One region of the Streptomyces sp. NPDC014995 genome, then DNA from elsewhere that is predicted to be linked to it. Evidence: riboswitches for the same ligand, from Rfam matches in the RefSeq annotation. Region 1 holds a riboswitch; the other holds the start of a gene.
What was found. A riboswitch is a leader RNA that binds a small molecule or an ion and turns the genes downstream of it on or off. The one in region 1 is predicted to bind thiamine pyrophosphate.

Region 1 (7,894 bases):
GGGAAGCCCTGCTGCGACGGGGCATCCTGCCGTTTCTGCGCGAGGCCCTCGCCGACCCCGGCACGGCCGCCGCACTGCACCCCGAACCGGCCCCGCCGGCGCCCACCGGCCGTCTGCCGAAGATCGGCTACGACCGTCCGGGCTTCACCAGCCCCGGCGACGGACGCTCGGCCGGCTCCCGCCCCAGCTTCAGCAGCCCGGACTACACCAGCCCGGACTTCGGAGGCCCGGAAAACCAGCCGGAATAGGCCTTCGGCTTGCGCCCCCGCCGAAGGGGAGCGCAAGCCGTACGCCCGGCTGAAATCGGGGAACTGCCGGTCTCGGCGACCGGCTCACCGCTCGCTGCCGGGAGCGACCTGGCGAGGTCAGAGGATGCCCGCTCGGCCGGCCGCCGTGATCCAGGACGGGAACTCGGACAGGAGCCGGTCGTACAGCTCCTGGTCCGGGACGGTGCTGATGTCGTCGACGGCGAAGAAGCCGACGTTGTCGACGCGGCGACCGGGGAGGGTGTCGAAGCGTTCCAGCACCCCGTAGTTGGACCGGCCGAGGCCCACGAACTGCCAGAAGATCGGCTCCTCCACCGCGGCACGCAGTTCCCGTTCGATCGCGGCGTCCCGGTAGACACCGCCGTCGGAGAAGAACAGCACCAGGGTCGGGGCGGCCGCCGGGTTCTCCCGTACATACTCTCTGACCTGGGCGATCGCCTTCTGCTCCTCGTTCTGGATACCGACCGTCCGCATGTCGACCTGCCCGGGTTCCAGGCCCCTCCTCGGCTTCTTGCCACGACGGAAGAGGTTGATCTCCCCCACCCGCACATGCAGCCGCAGCCACTCGGGGAGTTCACCCAGGCGCAGGTCGGGCAGGCGGGCAGCGTGGGAGGCGAACGTCCAGGCCTGCATCTCGCCGTCGTCGTCGAGCTGGGCCGCCACCGCCGCCATGCGTTCCACGACGTCCGCGACCACGCCCCGGGAGTAGAGGAAGGCCATGGATCCGGAGGCGTCGAGCACGAGCACGACCCTCGCCCTGACACCCGTCGCTCCCCGCTTGCTCAGGCTGACGGCCACCTGCTCCTTGCGCAGGGACAGCCGCTTGCGCATGTCGACGGGGAGTCGCTCCTCGCCCTTCGTCAGGCGAGGACCGGCAGGTGCCTGAGCCGGAGGGGAAACCGGCGGGGCAGGGTGGACGGGCGGTGCCTGGGGATACGGTGCCGGGGCGAGGGCCGTCGCCGGGGAGGTGACCGTTGCCTGGGGAGCGACCGTCTCTGACGGTTCGTCATCGACGGTGATGCCGAAGTCGGTGGCCAGTCCCGCGAGCCCGGAGGCGTACCCCTGTCCGACCGCCCGGAACTTCCACCTCCCCTCGCGCAGGTACAACTCGCCGCCGATGAACGCAGTCTCCGTCTCCCCCTGCATCTCGAAGCGCGCCAGCTCGGCCAGGCTCCCCGAGTCGAGCAGCCTCAGTGTCAGACCATTCACCTGCCCGAAGGTGCCCCCGTCCGCCGACGCACACAGCTCCACACGCGCGACCGCACTCTCCAGCGCCCGCAGGTCCACCTCCACCGCGTCCGTCGTGACACCGGCGTCACTGCGCTTCCCCAGGTGGGTCACGGCATCGGAGGCATGCCGCGGCTGGTTGTAGAAGACGAAGTCGCCGTCGTCGCGCACCCTCCCGGCCGCGGTCAACAACAGTGCCGACGCGTCGACGTCCGGCCCACCGGCCCTCTCGGCCCAGCTGATCTCGACGCGCACGGCCGACGCGTCGACCGGCAGATTGGCGCCCTTGCTCATGGATCGCGCTGTCATGGGGCCAGTCTGCCGACCCACGCCCCACGAGCAAGCCTCTTGGGAGGCCGGACGGCTGGACGGACCGGACGGACCGGACGGGCCGAATGAGCCGAACGGGCCGGGCGGACTGAACGGGCCGGGGACGGGCCGGGCGGGCCGGACCTCACCGCCGGCACGCGATGGGCGTGCCCGCGACGCCCCGGGTCGGTCGCCGTGGGCACAGGGGCGGCGCTCGCCTCGGCTCACCGGAACCGGAGAGCACCACCCCGGACCGACGCGCCGACGAGCCCGCCCCGGGTGGGCGGCAGCCGACGGGCCGACACGAGCCGGTGGACCGACGCGGGTGGGTGTCAGTCCGCCAACGGCAGATACACCCGGTTGCCCGCCGCCGCGAACTCCTTCGACTTCTGGGCCATCCCCTCCTCGATCTCCGTGCGCGTTCCGCCGTGTTCGCGGCGGATGTCCTGGGAGATCTTCATCGAGCAGAACTTCGGCCCGCACATCGAGCAGAAGTGAGCGGTCTTGGCCGGCTCCGCCGGCAGTGTCTCGTCGTGGAACTCACGGGCCGTGTCCGGGTCGAGGGCCAGGTTGAACTGGTCCTCCCAGCGGAACTCGAAGCGGGCGTCGGACAGCGCGTCGTCCCATTCCTGCGCACCGGGGTGCCCCTTGGCGAGGTCGGCTGCGTGGGCGGCGATCTTGTAGGTGATGACGCCGGTCTTGACGTCGTCACGGTTGGGCAGGCCCAGATGTTCCTTGGGCGTGACGTAGCAGAGCATGGCCGTGCCCCACCAGGCGATCATCGCGGCACCGATGCCGGAGGTGATGTGGTCGTACGCCGGCGCGACGTCCGTCGTCAGCGGACCGAGCGTATAGAACGGAGCTTCATCGCAGATCTCCTGCTGAAGGTCGATGTTCTCCTTGATCTTGTGCATCGGGACATGTCCCGGGCCCTCGATCATCGTCTGAACATGGAAACGCTTCGCGATCCGGTTGAGTTCCCCGAGCGTGCGCAACTCCGCGAACTGCGCCTCGTCATTGGCGTCCGCGATCGAACCGGGCCGCAGACCGTCCCCGAGCGAGTACGTGACGTCGTAGGCGGCGAGGATCTCGCAGAGTTCCTCGAAGTTCTCGTAGAGGAACGATTCCTTGTGGTGGGCCAGGCACCACGCCGCCATGATCGAGCCGCCACGCGAGACGATGCCGGTCTTGCGGTTCGCCGTCAGCGGGACGTACGGCAGACGCACGCCCGCGTGGACCGTCATGTAGTCCACGCCCTGCTCGGCCTGCTCGATGACCGTGTCCTTGTAGATCTCCCAGGTCAGCTCCTCGGCCCTGCCGTCGACCTTCTCGAGGGCCTGGTAGAGCGGCACGGTGCCGATGGGGACGGGGGAGTTGCGCAGCACCCACTCGCGAGTGGTGTGGATGTTGCGACCGGTGGACAGGTCCATGACCGTGTCGGCACCCCAGCGGGTCGCCCAGGTCATCTTCTCGACCTCCTCCTCGATGGAGGAGGTGACGGCGGAGTTGCCGATATTGGCGTTGACCTTCACCAGGAACCGCTTGCCGATGATCATCGGCTCGATCTCCGGGTGGTTGACGTTCGCGGGCAGGACCGCCCGGCCTGCCGCGATCTCCTCGCGGACCACCTCGGGCGACACGTTCTCCCGGATGGCCACGTACTCCATCTCGGGCGTGATCTCGCCCCGGCGTGCGTACGCGAGCTGGGTGACCGCCTTGCCGTCGCGGCTCCGGCGCGGCAGACGAGGCCGCCCGGGGAAAACGGCGTCGAGGTTGCGCAGCCCACCGCGCGGTGCGGTGTGCTTGATGCCGTCGTCCTCGGGACGGACGGGGCGGCCCGCGTACTCCTCGGTGTCGCCGCGGGCGATGATCCAGTTCTCCCGCAGCGGCGGCAGGCCCCTGCGGACGTCGGTCTCGACGAGCGGATCGGTGTACGGACCGGACGTGTCGTACAGCGTGACCGACTGCCCGTTGGTGAGGTGCACCTGACGGACCGGCACCCGCAGGTCGGGGCGTGCGCCCTCGACATACGCCTTGTGCCAGCCGATGGACTTCCCGGCCTCCCCGTTGGCGGAGATCTCCGTGGAGATCTGCGTGGAGGCAGGCGTGCGTGCGTCCTTGTTGGTCATGAGACCTACTCCCTACGCCGGCATTACCCGGTAACAGGTTCAGCGGTCGACGCAGCGGCTACCGTCTGCCGACGTTTCATGTGAAACATCACTCGATTCCGGTGACGTTCCACGTGAAACATCGCGAAGACGGAGGTCAGCGCCCTCTCAGCCCGGTGCTCCGAGCTCCCGCGTGTGCAAAGGTTGACCCCACGCTAGCGGCAATTCGGGCGCGGTGAACAGGGGGCCCCGGTCGTTCTTGCGATGATCGGTCGGTGACCACGACACACCATCCCCCGTACCCACCGCCCGAGCCGCCCCGCGGAACGGGTGCCGGAGGCGGCCACGGCCCCAGCTCCGGCACCGGCCGCAGCCGCGGCCATGGCCCCGATGCCGGTCCCGGTGCCAGTCCTGGCTCTGGTCTTGGTCCTGGTCCTGGCCCTGGAGACGATCGCGATTTCGCCGGCAGCGGCCGGCCCCAGGGTCCTGGATACGGCGGCGGTCGCCCTGGCTTCGGCGGTGCGCAGAGGCGTGACGGCGATCAGCAGCCGGGCGGCGGGTATGGCGGACCCGGGTCCGGTGGCGGGGAGCGCGGCTCCCGTGGCGCCGGGCATGGGTTCGGTGATGGTGAGTACGGCTCCAGTGGCGCCGGGCGAGGCCCCGGTGGGGGCGAGCGCGGTCCTGGTGGTGGGCAGGACGGTGGCCACGGACACGGGCACGGACACGGCCCCGGCGACGGACACAGCGGTGGGCATGGCCCGGGTCCCGGTGGCGGCAACGGCCCGGGCCCCGGTGGGGGCAACGGCCCGGGTTCCGGCGGTGGGCACGGGCACTCGCACAGCCATGGTCACGGCCCGGCCGCTCCCGTCTCCCAGCACCTGCGCAAGGTCATCGCGGCCGTCCTCATCCCCTTCGCCGTGGCCGTGCTGGCCGGGCTGGTCGTGCTGTGGCCCGGCGGTGCCCCGCCGCACGAGCGAACGGGAGTCGGCTTCGACCGGCAGACCCAGCACGCGACAGTCACCGAGGTCGTGAGCGTGAGCTGCTCGTCGGTGAACGCCTCGGGCGACACCCCGACCGGCGACACCTCCACGGCCGAGGGCTCCTCCGCCCAGCAGCAGGCGAACGGCACCTGCAAGCGGGCCACCATCCGGGTGGACACCGGCAACGACAAGGGCCGTACGTTCACCGAGATCGTGCAGCCGGACCAGTCACGGCAGTTGCGCGAGGGCCAGGAGGTCGTGGTCGCCTACGAGCCCTCCGCGCCGAAGGACCTGCAGTACTCGGTCACCGACGTGAACCGCCGCGTTCCCCTGGGACTGCTCGCCGCCATCTTCGCCGTCGCCGTCGTGGTCGTCGGGCGGCTGCGGGGCGTCATGGCGCTGGTCGCGCTGACCATCAGCTTCCTGATCCTGAACTTCTTCATCCTGCCCGCGATCCTTCAGGGCTCGAACCCACTGGTCGTGGCGGTGGTGGGGTCGAGTGCGATCATGCTGATCGCGCTCTATCTGTGTCATGGCCTCTCGGCCCGCACCTCGGTCGCGGTCCTCGGGACGCTCATCTCCCTGTTGCTGATCGGCGTCCTCGGCTCGTGGTTCATCGACTGGGCCGCGCTGACCGGCAACACGGACGACAACACCGGTCTCATCCACGGCCTGTATCCGTCGATCGACATGAGCGGTCTGCTGCTCGCCGGCATCATCATCGGCTCACTCGGTGTCCTCGACGACGTGACGGTCACCCAGACGTCGGCGGTCTGGGAACTGCACGAGGCCAACCCGTCGATGGGCTGGCGCGGGCTGTACCGGGCCGGCATCCGGATCGGCCGCGACCACATCGCGTCCGTGGTGAACACGCTCGTCCTCGCCTACGCCGGCGCCGCGTTGCCGCTGCTGCTGCTCTTCTCGATCGCCCAGAGCAGCGTCGGTACGGTCGCCAACAGCGAGTTGGTCGCCGAGGAGATCGTGCGCACGCTGGTGGGCTCGATCGGGCTGGTCGCGTCGGTGCCGGTGACCACGGCCCTGGCGGCCCTGGTGGTCTCGGCCGACCGACCGCAGCCCGGTACGGCGACCGGGACGGCCCCGGAGGGGGCACCGGGGGCGACGCCGGCCGGTACGGCAGGCCCGGCGCCGCAGGCGGCCCGAGGCGGTCGCGGCAGGCGACGCAAGCGCTGACGCGGCGTGCGTGCGAGCCGGTACCGACGACCGGCCCGCACGATCGCTAGGCAGCCTGCGATCGCTGTGCGGCCTGCGATCGTTGTGCGGCCTGCACGATCGCTGGTGCGGCCCGCACGTCCGGCGCTTGGCGCACTCCCACGGCAAATCGGCGCCTCCTCGATCCTCGGCAGCGCGGTGTCGGGGCCGGGACCTCCCTCTTGCTCGGAGGCCCGGCGCCAGGGCGGGTTCGGGGCACCGCCGCCGCTCAGAAGAAGCGTTCCTGCACAGCCCCACCCCTGCCGAAGCGTTCCGCCACCGTTCGCCGCCGCACCCCTCAGCCGGCGCTCTGCTCCTCCGCCAGGATCCGGTCCAGCGCCTCGTCGAGATGGGCGTCGAAGTCGGCGAGCGCACCCTCCTGGCCCAACGGCACCAGCTTGTCGGTGCGGTCGAGGAAGGCCACGAGCGGTGCCGCCGAGGAGCGGAACACCGCCTGGTCGCTCCCGACCTGGAGCCGGATCAGGACCTCGCTCAGTGCATCCGGGTCGACCGGCGAGACCCGCACATCTCCCTCACCGCACGGTCTGCCCACCCCGTCGATGAGCAGCTCCCGACCGAAGGCCCAGGTCACCGGGGCATCACCGGGCAGGTGAAAGGTGAGGCGTACGGCGTAGGGATCGCAGGTCTCGTAGCCCAGCTCCACCGGGATGCGGAACGAGAGCTCCTCGGAGACGAGAAAGCTCATCATGACCTCTGCCTGTACTACTTGCACGGACTCGCGCATCGCCTTACCCCGTCATGGCCGTCGAATGGCTGGGAATGAACCCCTCACATTGCATGGCATCTTGCTGAAAGTACACAACAGATCACAAGGAGTGAGTTTTCAGATACTGATAGAGATCGCGAGTGATCCCAGCATCCGCCCGGCCTCGTCCTGCAGTTGCCGGGCCGTCGGCATCAGCCGATCGGCCTGGTGGGCGGGGAGGGAGATGGCGATGGTGGCGGCCGTCGTGCCCACGGTGACGGGGATCGCGGCGCAGACCGCGCCCAGCGCGTACTCCTGCCGTTCGACGACCGTCTCCGTCCGCCGTACGCGGTCCAGCCGCCGCAGCAGGGTGTGGTCGTCGCGGACCGTGTACGGGGTGAGGGACTGCACGGGGTAGCGGTCCAGGTGGTCGCGGCGGGACTCCTCGTCGAGCTGGGACAGCAGGCACTGGCCGACGGCGTGCGCATGCCCCGTCTCACGGAAGTCGGCCCATTCCTCGACCGCCGGATTGCCCGGGGAGTCGGCGACACACATGACCTCGATCTCGCCCTCGCGGTACACGGCGTAGTACACGGGAGCACCGATCGCATCACGCCAGTGGGCCAGGATGTCGACGACCGTGCTGCGACGTTTCTGCGCCGCTCCGCTGCTGCCCAGCCGCTCGGCCGCCTCACCGAGGAAGAACAACCCTTTGTCCCGGTGGAGATAGCCCTCGTGCACCAGCGTGCGCAGCAGGTGGTACGCCGTGGGGAGCGCGAGGCCGGTCTCGCGGGCCAGTTGCTTGGCCGGAGCCCCGCAGGCGTGCTCGGCGACCCTCTCCAGCAGGCGCATCGCACGCTGCACGGAACCGATGAGCGTGGTCGCGGGCTGCGGCTGTTCCGGGACGCCGGCACCCGGCGGGCGCTGGAGCGGGGGCGTGGTGGAACAGGGGCGGGCGGGGGGTGCGTACGGTTCCGCTGAGGCGGTGTCAACGGTGGCCAAGGGTCACTCCCGAAGCGCGAGAGGGCGGTCCGTGCGGGGAACACGGGAGGGGGAAAGACCGCTCGCGGGGCTCGTCCCCACGTCGGG
Region 2 (7,894 bases), on a different contig from region 1:
GCGCGCACGCCGCCTCCAGACGCGGCGCGTCCTCCGGCTGGAGGCGGACGGCGACATGGGTGCCCTTGAAGGTGCGGGCGGCGACCGTGCAGCGCAGGCCCTCGTCCGCGCCGACCAGCCGCACCCCGGCGGGCCGGACGAGCAGCGTGCGCGTCCCCTGCCCGGAACCGGCCGGCACCGGCACCTTGCCCCACGGCGTGTCCGCGGCCTCCCCGGCGACGCTCGCCTCCACCACGTTGTCGAAGCCGAGGAAGCGCGCCACGAACGCGTCCGCCGGCCGCTGCCACACCTCGAGAGGCGTACCGGACTGGGCGATCCGCCCGTCCCGCATCACCACCACCCGGTCGGCGAGCGCGAACGCCTCGCCCTGGTCGTGGGTGACCGCGAGCACGGTGGTGCCCAACCGCCCGAACAACTCGCGGAGTTCGACGACCAGCCGCTCCCGCAGCGACCGGTCGAGCTGCCCGAGCGGCTCGTCCAGCATCAGCAGCCGGGGCCGGGGCGCGAGCGCGCGGGCCAGCGCGACCCGCTGCTGCTCACCGCCGGAGAGCGAGGCGACGGCCCGGCCGGCGGCGCCCGGCAGCCCGACGAGGTCCAGCAACTCCCGTACCCGCTCGTCCTGGTGCCGCCTGGGAACGCCGTGCATGCGCAGCCCGAAGGCCACGTTGCCGCCCACGTCCCGCTGCGGGAACAGCTGATGGTCCTGGAACATCAGCCCGAGCTCCCGCTTGTGCGCGGGCACCCCCGCCTGGTCGCGCCCGTCGAGCACCACCCGCCCGGCGTCGAGGGGTTGCAGCCCGGCCACCGCCCGCAGCAAGGTCGACTTGCCGCTGCCGCTCGGCCCGAGCACGCACACCACCTCGTGCCCGGCGACGGCGAGGTCGACGGCGTCGAGCACCGCCCGCCCGCCGAACCGCACGGTCGCACCCTCGAGCCGCAGCAGCATCAGAACTCTCCCGTCCGGTCGGTCCGCAGCCGCTCCAGCACCAGCAGGGCCACCGCGCACACCAGCATCAGAATCGTGGAAAGGGCCATCGCCTGCCCGTAGTTGAGCTCACCGGCCCGGCCGAGGAGCCGCGCCACCGCGACGGGCAGCGTCGGGTTGTCGGGCCGTGCGATGAACACCGTCGCCCCGAACTCCCCGAGCGACACCGCGAAGGCGAACCCGGCCGCGACGAGCAGCGCCCGCCGCACCATCGGCAGGTCCACCTCCCGCCACACCCGCCAGGGCGACGCCCCCAGCACGGCCGCCGCCTCCCGCAGCCGTACGTCCACCGCCCGCAGCACGGGCAGCATGGTCCGTACGACGAAGGGGACGCCGACCAGCGCCTGCGCCAGCGGCACCAGGATCCAGGTGCCGCGCAGGTCCAGCGGGGGCTCGTCGAGCGCGATCAGGAAGCCGAAGCCGACGGTCACGGCGGAGACGCCCAGCGGCAGCATCAGCAGCGCGTCGAAGCCGCGGACGAAGCGTCCGGCGTCGCGCCGGGTCAGGGCCGCGGCCGCCGCCCCGCCGACCAGCACGGCGATGGCCGTGGCGGCGAGGGCGTACTCCAGGGAGTTGCCGATCGCGTCGATCGGCGGGACGAGGAAGACGTTGCCGTCGTCGCTGGTCAGCGCCCGGTAGTAGGCGAGGTCGGGCGCGTCCAGCGAACGTTGCACGAGCACCGCGAGCGGCATCAGGAGCAGCACGGCGACGGTGACCAGGACACCGGCCAGCAGCCCCCACTGCCCGGCCCCGCGCGGCCGTCGCGCCGTCACGGAGGCGTCCACCAGCCGCAGCGCGGTCTCCCGCCGCCGTACGGTCCAGGCGTGCACGGCGAGGATCGCGCCGACGGCCGCGAACTGCACGATCGTCAGGACGGCCGCCGTGGACAGGTCGAAGATCTCCGAGGTCTGCCGGTAGATCTCGACCTCCAGGGTCGAGAAGGTCGGCCCGCCGAGGATCTGGACCACGCCGAACGAGGTGAAGGTGAAGAGGAAGACCATGAGCGTGGCCGCCGCCACGGCGGGCGCCAGGGCCGGGAGCGTGACCTGACGCCAGGCGCGGAAGGGTGACGCGCCCAGAATCCGCGCCGCCTCCTCCTGCCGCGGGTCGAGCTGCGCCCACAGCCCGCCCACCGTCCGCACGACGACCGCGTAGTTGAAGAAGACGTGCGCGAGCAGGATCGCCCACACCGTGGTGTCCAGCCGTACGCCCCACAGCTCGTCGAGCAGCCCGCCGCGTCCGACGAGGGCCAGGAACGCCGTACCGACGACGACCGTCGGCAGCACGAACGGGACGGTCACGACCGCCCGCAGCACCTGCTTGCCGGGGAAGGCGAAGCGGGCGAAGACGTACGCGGCGGGCAGGGCGAGCAGGAGGGTCAGCGCGGTGGAGGCGAGCGCCTGCCAGGTGGTGAACCACAGGACGTGCCGGATGCCGGACTGTCCGAGCACGTCCCAGAGCCGCCCGAAGTGCCAGACCCCGTCGGCCCGGAGCCCGCGCGAGACGATCGCGGCGACGGGATAGGCGAAGAAGACCCCGAAGAACGCGACGGGCAGGACCATGAGCCCCAGCCGCGCCGCGCTCCCGCGTCGGGTGGCCCCTACTTCAGTACGAGCGAGGTCCACGACTTGACCCAGTCGTCACGGTCGGCGGCGATCTTCGCCGGGTCCATGGTCTCGGGGTCCTCGGCGGCGGGCCCGTACCGGGTGAACTCGACGGGCACGGCCGCGCCCTTCACCACCGGGTAGACGAACATGTTGAGCGGCATGTCCTCCTGGAACTCCTTCGAGATCAGGAAGTCGATCAGCGCCTTGCCGCCCGCGCTGTTCTCCGCGTTGCTCAGCAGCCCGGCGAACTCGATCTGCCGGAAGCAGGTGCCGGTCGCGACACCGGTCGGGGCGGTCGTCGGCTTCGGGTCGCCGTAGATGACCTCGGCGGGCGGCGAGGAGGCGTAGGAGACGACGAGCGGCCGGTCCGCCCCGGCCTTCCTGCCGCCTGCCGACCCGGAGAACTCCTCGTTGTACGCCTGCTCCCAGCCGTCGACCACCTTCACGCCGTTGGCCTTGAGCTTCTTCCAGTAGTCCTGCCACGCGTCGTCGCCGTACCGGGCGGCGGTGCCAAGCAGGAAGCCGAGGCCGGGCGAGGAGGTGGAGGCGTTCTCGGTGACCAGGAGGTTCTTGTAGGCGGGCTTGACCAGGTCGTCGAAGGAGGCGGGCGGGGCCAGCTTGTGGTCGGCGAAGTACTTCTTGTCGTAGTTGACGCAGATGTCGCCGTAGTCGACGGGCGTGACCCGGTGCTTTGCCGCGTCGAGCTGGTACCGGGTGTCGACCTGGTCGAGCCCCTTGGCCTCGTACGACTGGAACAGCCCGTTGTCGAGGGCCCGCGACAGGAGCGTGTTGTCGACGCCGAAGAAGACGTCGCCCTGCGGGTTGTCCTTGGTGAGGACGGCCTTGTTGACGGCCTGCCCGGCGTCGCCGTCCTTGAGGACCTTGACCTTGTAGCCGGACCGCTTCTCGAAGTCCGCGAGCACGCTCTTGGAGACGGCCCACGAGTCGTGGCTGACGAGGGTGACGGTCCGGGAGCCGCCGCTCGATCCCGTGTCGTCGGACGACGACGCACCGCACGCGGACAGCGTGACGAGACCGAGGCCGACGGCCGCGGCCATGAACGTCCTGGTGTGCACTGGATTCCTCCTGGAGGTGACCAGGAAGAGACGCGGCCCTGCCCGGGACCCGCGGGGGGGTGCCCGGGCAGGGCGCAACAGCTCGAGTGATGACCGAACTCCCTACCCAGAATGACCTGGGCGAGGTTCAGAGGGTCTGCGGCCCGGTTGCCGCACTCTCAGCGCTGTGGCGCTCCCCTGTCGGAATATGAAGGTGTCTGAATACCGATGGTGGTGCTTACGCCGGTCAGACTACCGCTCGGTGGCGGCGAGCTGACCACACGCCCCGTCGATCTCCTGGCCACGGGTGTCCCGGACGGTGACGGGTACCCCGTGCGCCGCGATGGCCTCGACGAACGCCTTCTCGTCCTCGGGCCGGGAAGCGGTCCACTTCGAGCCCGGGGTCGGGTTGAGCGGGATCAGGTTGACGTGCACCGGCCGGCCCTTGAGCAGCCGTCCGAGTCGGTCTCCCCGCCAGGCCTGGTCGTTGATGTCACGGATCAGGGCGTACTCGATGGACAGCCGCCGCCCGGACCTCTCGGCGTACTCGAAGCCGGCGTCGAGCACCTCGCGCACCTTCCACCGGGTGTTCACCGGGACGAGGGTGTCGCGCAGCTCGTCGTCCGGGGCGTGCAGCGAGATCGCGAGCCGGCACTTGAAGCCCTCGTCGGAGAACCGGTGGATGGCCGGCACCAGCCCGACGGTCGACACGGTGATCCCGCGCTGCGACAGCCCGAGCCCGTCCGGCGTCGGGTCGGTGAGGGCGCGGATCGCGCCGACGACCCGCTTGTAGTTGGCGAGGGGCTCGCCCATGCCCATGAAGACGATGTTGGACAGCCGGGCCGGCCCGCCCGGGACCTCCCCGTCCCTGAGCGCCCGCATCCCGTCCACGATCTGGTGGACGATCTCGGCGGTCGACAGGTTCCGGTCGAGCCCCGCCTGCCCGGTCGCGCAGAAGGGGCAGTTCATCCCGCACCCCGCCTGCGAGCTGATGCACATGGTGACCCGGTCCGGATACCGCATGAGCACCGACTCGACCAGCGTCCCGTCGAACAGCCGCCACAGCGTCTTGCGGGTGGTGCCCTGGTCGGTCGACAGATGCCGGACGACCGTCATCAGATCGGGCAGCAGCGCCTCACGCAGCTTCCCGCGCGCTCCGGCGGGGATGTCGGTCCACTCCGCCGGGTCGTGCGCGTACCGCGCGAAGTAGTGCTGCGACAACTGCTTCGCCCGGAACGGCTTCTCACCGATCTCCGCCACCGCCTCCTTCCGCTCGGCGGGCGAGAGGTCGGCGAGATGCCGCGGCGGCTTCTTGGCTCCGCGGGGGGCGACGAAAGTGAGTTCTCCGGGTGCAGGCATAACACGTCCAGTGTGGCAGATCATCTCCGGGACCCCAGGCCAGAGCGGGGTGGGGGTGGTCACCCGTGGGCGGCGTCTGTCAGCGTTGGTCGGCCTCGGACGGCCCAGGGACGGCCCAGGGCTCAGCCAGCCTCCGACTCGCCGTGTCCAGACAGCGACGCCACCACCCATCACTCCATCTGCACGGGAGCGACCGGGAGCTGCTCCTTGTAGGGCCATGTGAAGGTGCGGTCGGGCTCGAGGTGGGCGTCCCCCCAGTGGATGGCATGGATGCCGTTTTCGACGTCGGCCGTGAAGAACACACAGACCAGCCTGGTGGAAGCTCCCAGCTCCTCGAACACCTCGTGCAGCCCCAGATACTCCTCGGTCGCCAGGTCCTCATCGACGTCGAACAAGCCTTCCGGAGGCTGCGGCCCGTGCGCCCGGAACAGCCGGTGCCGAGTGGGCGACGCGTTGGCCGGCAGCCGGGCTCGGTCCAGGGGCCTCGGCCTGTCCGCGTACCGGAACGGGAAGAGTGCGTGATCATTGATCACCGCATACTCGTACCCGCGCACGTCTCGAACGGCTTCCCCCAGCTCACGCGCCGTCTCCGCCAGGTTCTCGCGCACCAGCCCTGCTAGGGCGACACCGTACGGACTCCGCTTCTTCAGTCCCGCAGCGAGGTGCGCGGCATGAGCTTTCCCGTGTGCCTTGGCCAGTTGCACCGGGACCGCAGCGGCAAGCGCGCCGGCATGCCGCCCGAACCGCTCGACGGCCCAGGCCGACGGCCCTACCGGATAGCCACCCAACACCGACATGCAGTGCTCCCTCCCCCAGGTCCCGCCTCAGAACTGTGTGACACGCACACGAAGGGCGCACAAGGGGGCGATCCGGCCAGGACGCGGCCACACACGCTCGTTCCGCAGAACAGCCAACTGCTCACGGTCTCGCTGATCAGCGAGGCCAACCGCGGATCCCAGCGACATAGCACATCGGATGCAGGATCTGCTACATCAACTGCTCGATGTCAGTCCCCTCCGCCATGCTCCGCAGTGCTATACCGAGACATCACCCAGGGGGTTTAGTGGCGAAGAAGGCGCGACAGCAGACTCGGAAAAAGAAGCAGATGAAGGGGGTTTTTCCCAGCGCGATTGACGGCGGCGGCGTGATGTTCGCCCTTGCCGACATCCAGCCCTAGATAGACGCTGATGTCTGTTTCGCCCGTCACGACCGTCACTCCCGCCCTCGCCTGTTCCCCGGCCTCACCTGCGGCATCAGCGTGCCGGCATCCACGTTACGAAGAGACTGCCGTACCCGGTTGAGGGATTGGCGCTCGTGCCTCTAATCAGCGGTCTGCCAATGCCTCCGGCACCGGCGACACCACCTTTTCGATCATCTCGACTGGGGGCGCAAGTCATACCGGGGCCGAAGGCCGGGAGCCTCCTTGCGAGGCCACGAAGAAGGTAACGGGGCTCCGCAGCCCCTGCCTCGGACGCATCCCGAGCGCCCCCACCCTGATAGCTGTCAGGGCCACGACGTCCCTGGTGCGGTCTACGGTTCGAGTCGTCGGTTACGACCACAGAGGAGACCCCATGGGACTGAGAAAACGAGCGGCTGCGACGGTCGCGACGCTGATCGCCGCGTTCCTTCTTCCGCTGGCCGCGCAGGCACCGGCACAGGCCGCCGCCACCGCGTGGACGCCGGGGATCTCCCCCCTGTACGACGGCGAGTGGGTGCAGCGGGACATACAAGGTGGTGACGATGCTGACAGGGCGCTCAAGATTTGCGCCTTGGCATCAGGGATCGCCTGTGTCTCGGTCGGTCAGGGCGACGGCAAGCAGAGCATCTTCCACCTGTACAGGTGCGGAACGCGGTCGCTCTCGAACTTCATCGACGCGCTCTCCGTGCTCAACAACCAGACGGGCGGAGCCCAAGTCCGTTTCACGGGGCCCAACGTGGGTACGTACCGCGCCCCTGCCAACCCCAACGTCATCACCGTGTTCCCGAACGCGGCGACGTACGACTTCAACACCATGTCCGTCTGCTGAGGTCACACCGCCCCGGGCACGCCGATCAGGGTGTCCGGGTCGTCGCCCCGTACGACTCCTGAGGTACTCGACGACCCTGACCCTGGTCTCCGTCGCCCCGAACGCCCACAGCGCGGCGCCGTCCTCCTTGTGGAGGCGGATGCCGCCGGTCTGGGTGCCGGCGGGGGCCGGTTGCGTGGCCAGGTCGGCGACGATCTGTGCGGCGGCGTCCTCGCCGGGCAGCGCCGTCTGCTGTGCGTGGGCCGCTTCCACGGCCGCGGCGGCCACACTGTCCGCGTCGCGGACACCTCGATTGACCAGCCAAGACGTCAGGCGGGCCAAGCCGCGTCGACGGAGAGCGGCCGGTGTCTGGCAGCCGGTCAGCAGGACCAGTGCACCCTTGCGGGCCGAGTAGTCGAAGGCCCGCTCCAGGGCGGGAAACATGCCCGTGAGCACGTCGCGAAGCCGGTTGACCGTCCGCACCCGGTCGGTGATCAGGTCGGTGCGGTGGGCGGTCAGCAGTGCCAGGTCGGCGGCCAGCTGCGCGGGCACGTCGAGAGTGCTGAAGTCCCGGCGGTGACGTGCGGTCTCGGCTATGACGTAGGCGTCACGGGCATCGGTTTTGGCTTCGCCCCGGTAGGCGCCGGCCATGCGGTTGACGGTGCGGCCGGGCACGTAGACGGCCTTATGGCCGTGGGCTGCCAGGAGCGCCAGCAGCAGGGCGGAGGACCTGCTGGAGATGTCCACCGCCCAGTGCACCTCGTCGGCCAGGTCCAGAATCTCGCCGAGCGCGGTCAGGATCGCCGACTCGTCATTTCCGATCTTGTTCGACCACAGGGTCGCGCCGGTCTCGTCGACCACTGCGGCCCAGTGGTGGCCCTT

Region 2: it holds a riboswitch for thiamine pyrophosphate, as region 1 does, so the genes downstream of both, ACF1A1_RS22500 (thiamine ABC transporter substrate binding subunit) here and thiC (phosphomethylpyrimidine synthase ThiC) in region 1, are expected to answer to the same signal.

Annotation. Positions count from the first base shown of each region.
Region 1 covers NZ_JBIBVX010000002.1:213,297-221,190, forward strand. The annotation lists gene ACF1A1_RS05360 (hypothetical protein) at 1-248, shown strand, start outside; gene ACF1A1_RS05365 (VWA domain-containing protein) at 366-1,802, opposite strand; gene thiC (phosphomethylpyrimidine synthase ThiC) at 2,135-3,931, opposite strand; TPP riboswitch at 3,924-4,113, opposite strand; gene ACF1A1_RS05375 (YibE/F family protein) at 4,186-6,081, shown strand; gene ACF1A1_RS05380 (SsgA family sporulation/cell division regulator) at 6,398-6,844, opposite strand; gene ACF1A1_RS05385 (IclR family transcriptional regulator) at 6,944-7,807, opposite strand.
Region 2 covers NZ_JBIBVX010000011.1:125,236-133,129, forward strand. The annotation lists gene ACF1A1_RS22490 (ABC transporter ATP-binding protein) at 1-946, opposite strand, end outside; gene ACF1A1_RS22495 (ABC transporter permease) at 946-2,547, opposite strand; gene ACF1A1_RS22500 (thiamine ABC transporter substrate binding subunit) at 2,586-3,668, opposite strand; TPP riboswitch at 3,750-3,857, opposite strand; gene rlmN (23S rRNA (adenine(2503)-C(2))-methyltransferase RlmN) at 3,900-5,006, opposite strand; gene ACF1A1_RS22510 (hypothetical protein) at 5,177-5,803, opposite strand; partial or broken gene ACF1A1_RS22515 (IS110 family transposase) at 7,172-7,894, opposite strand, start outside.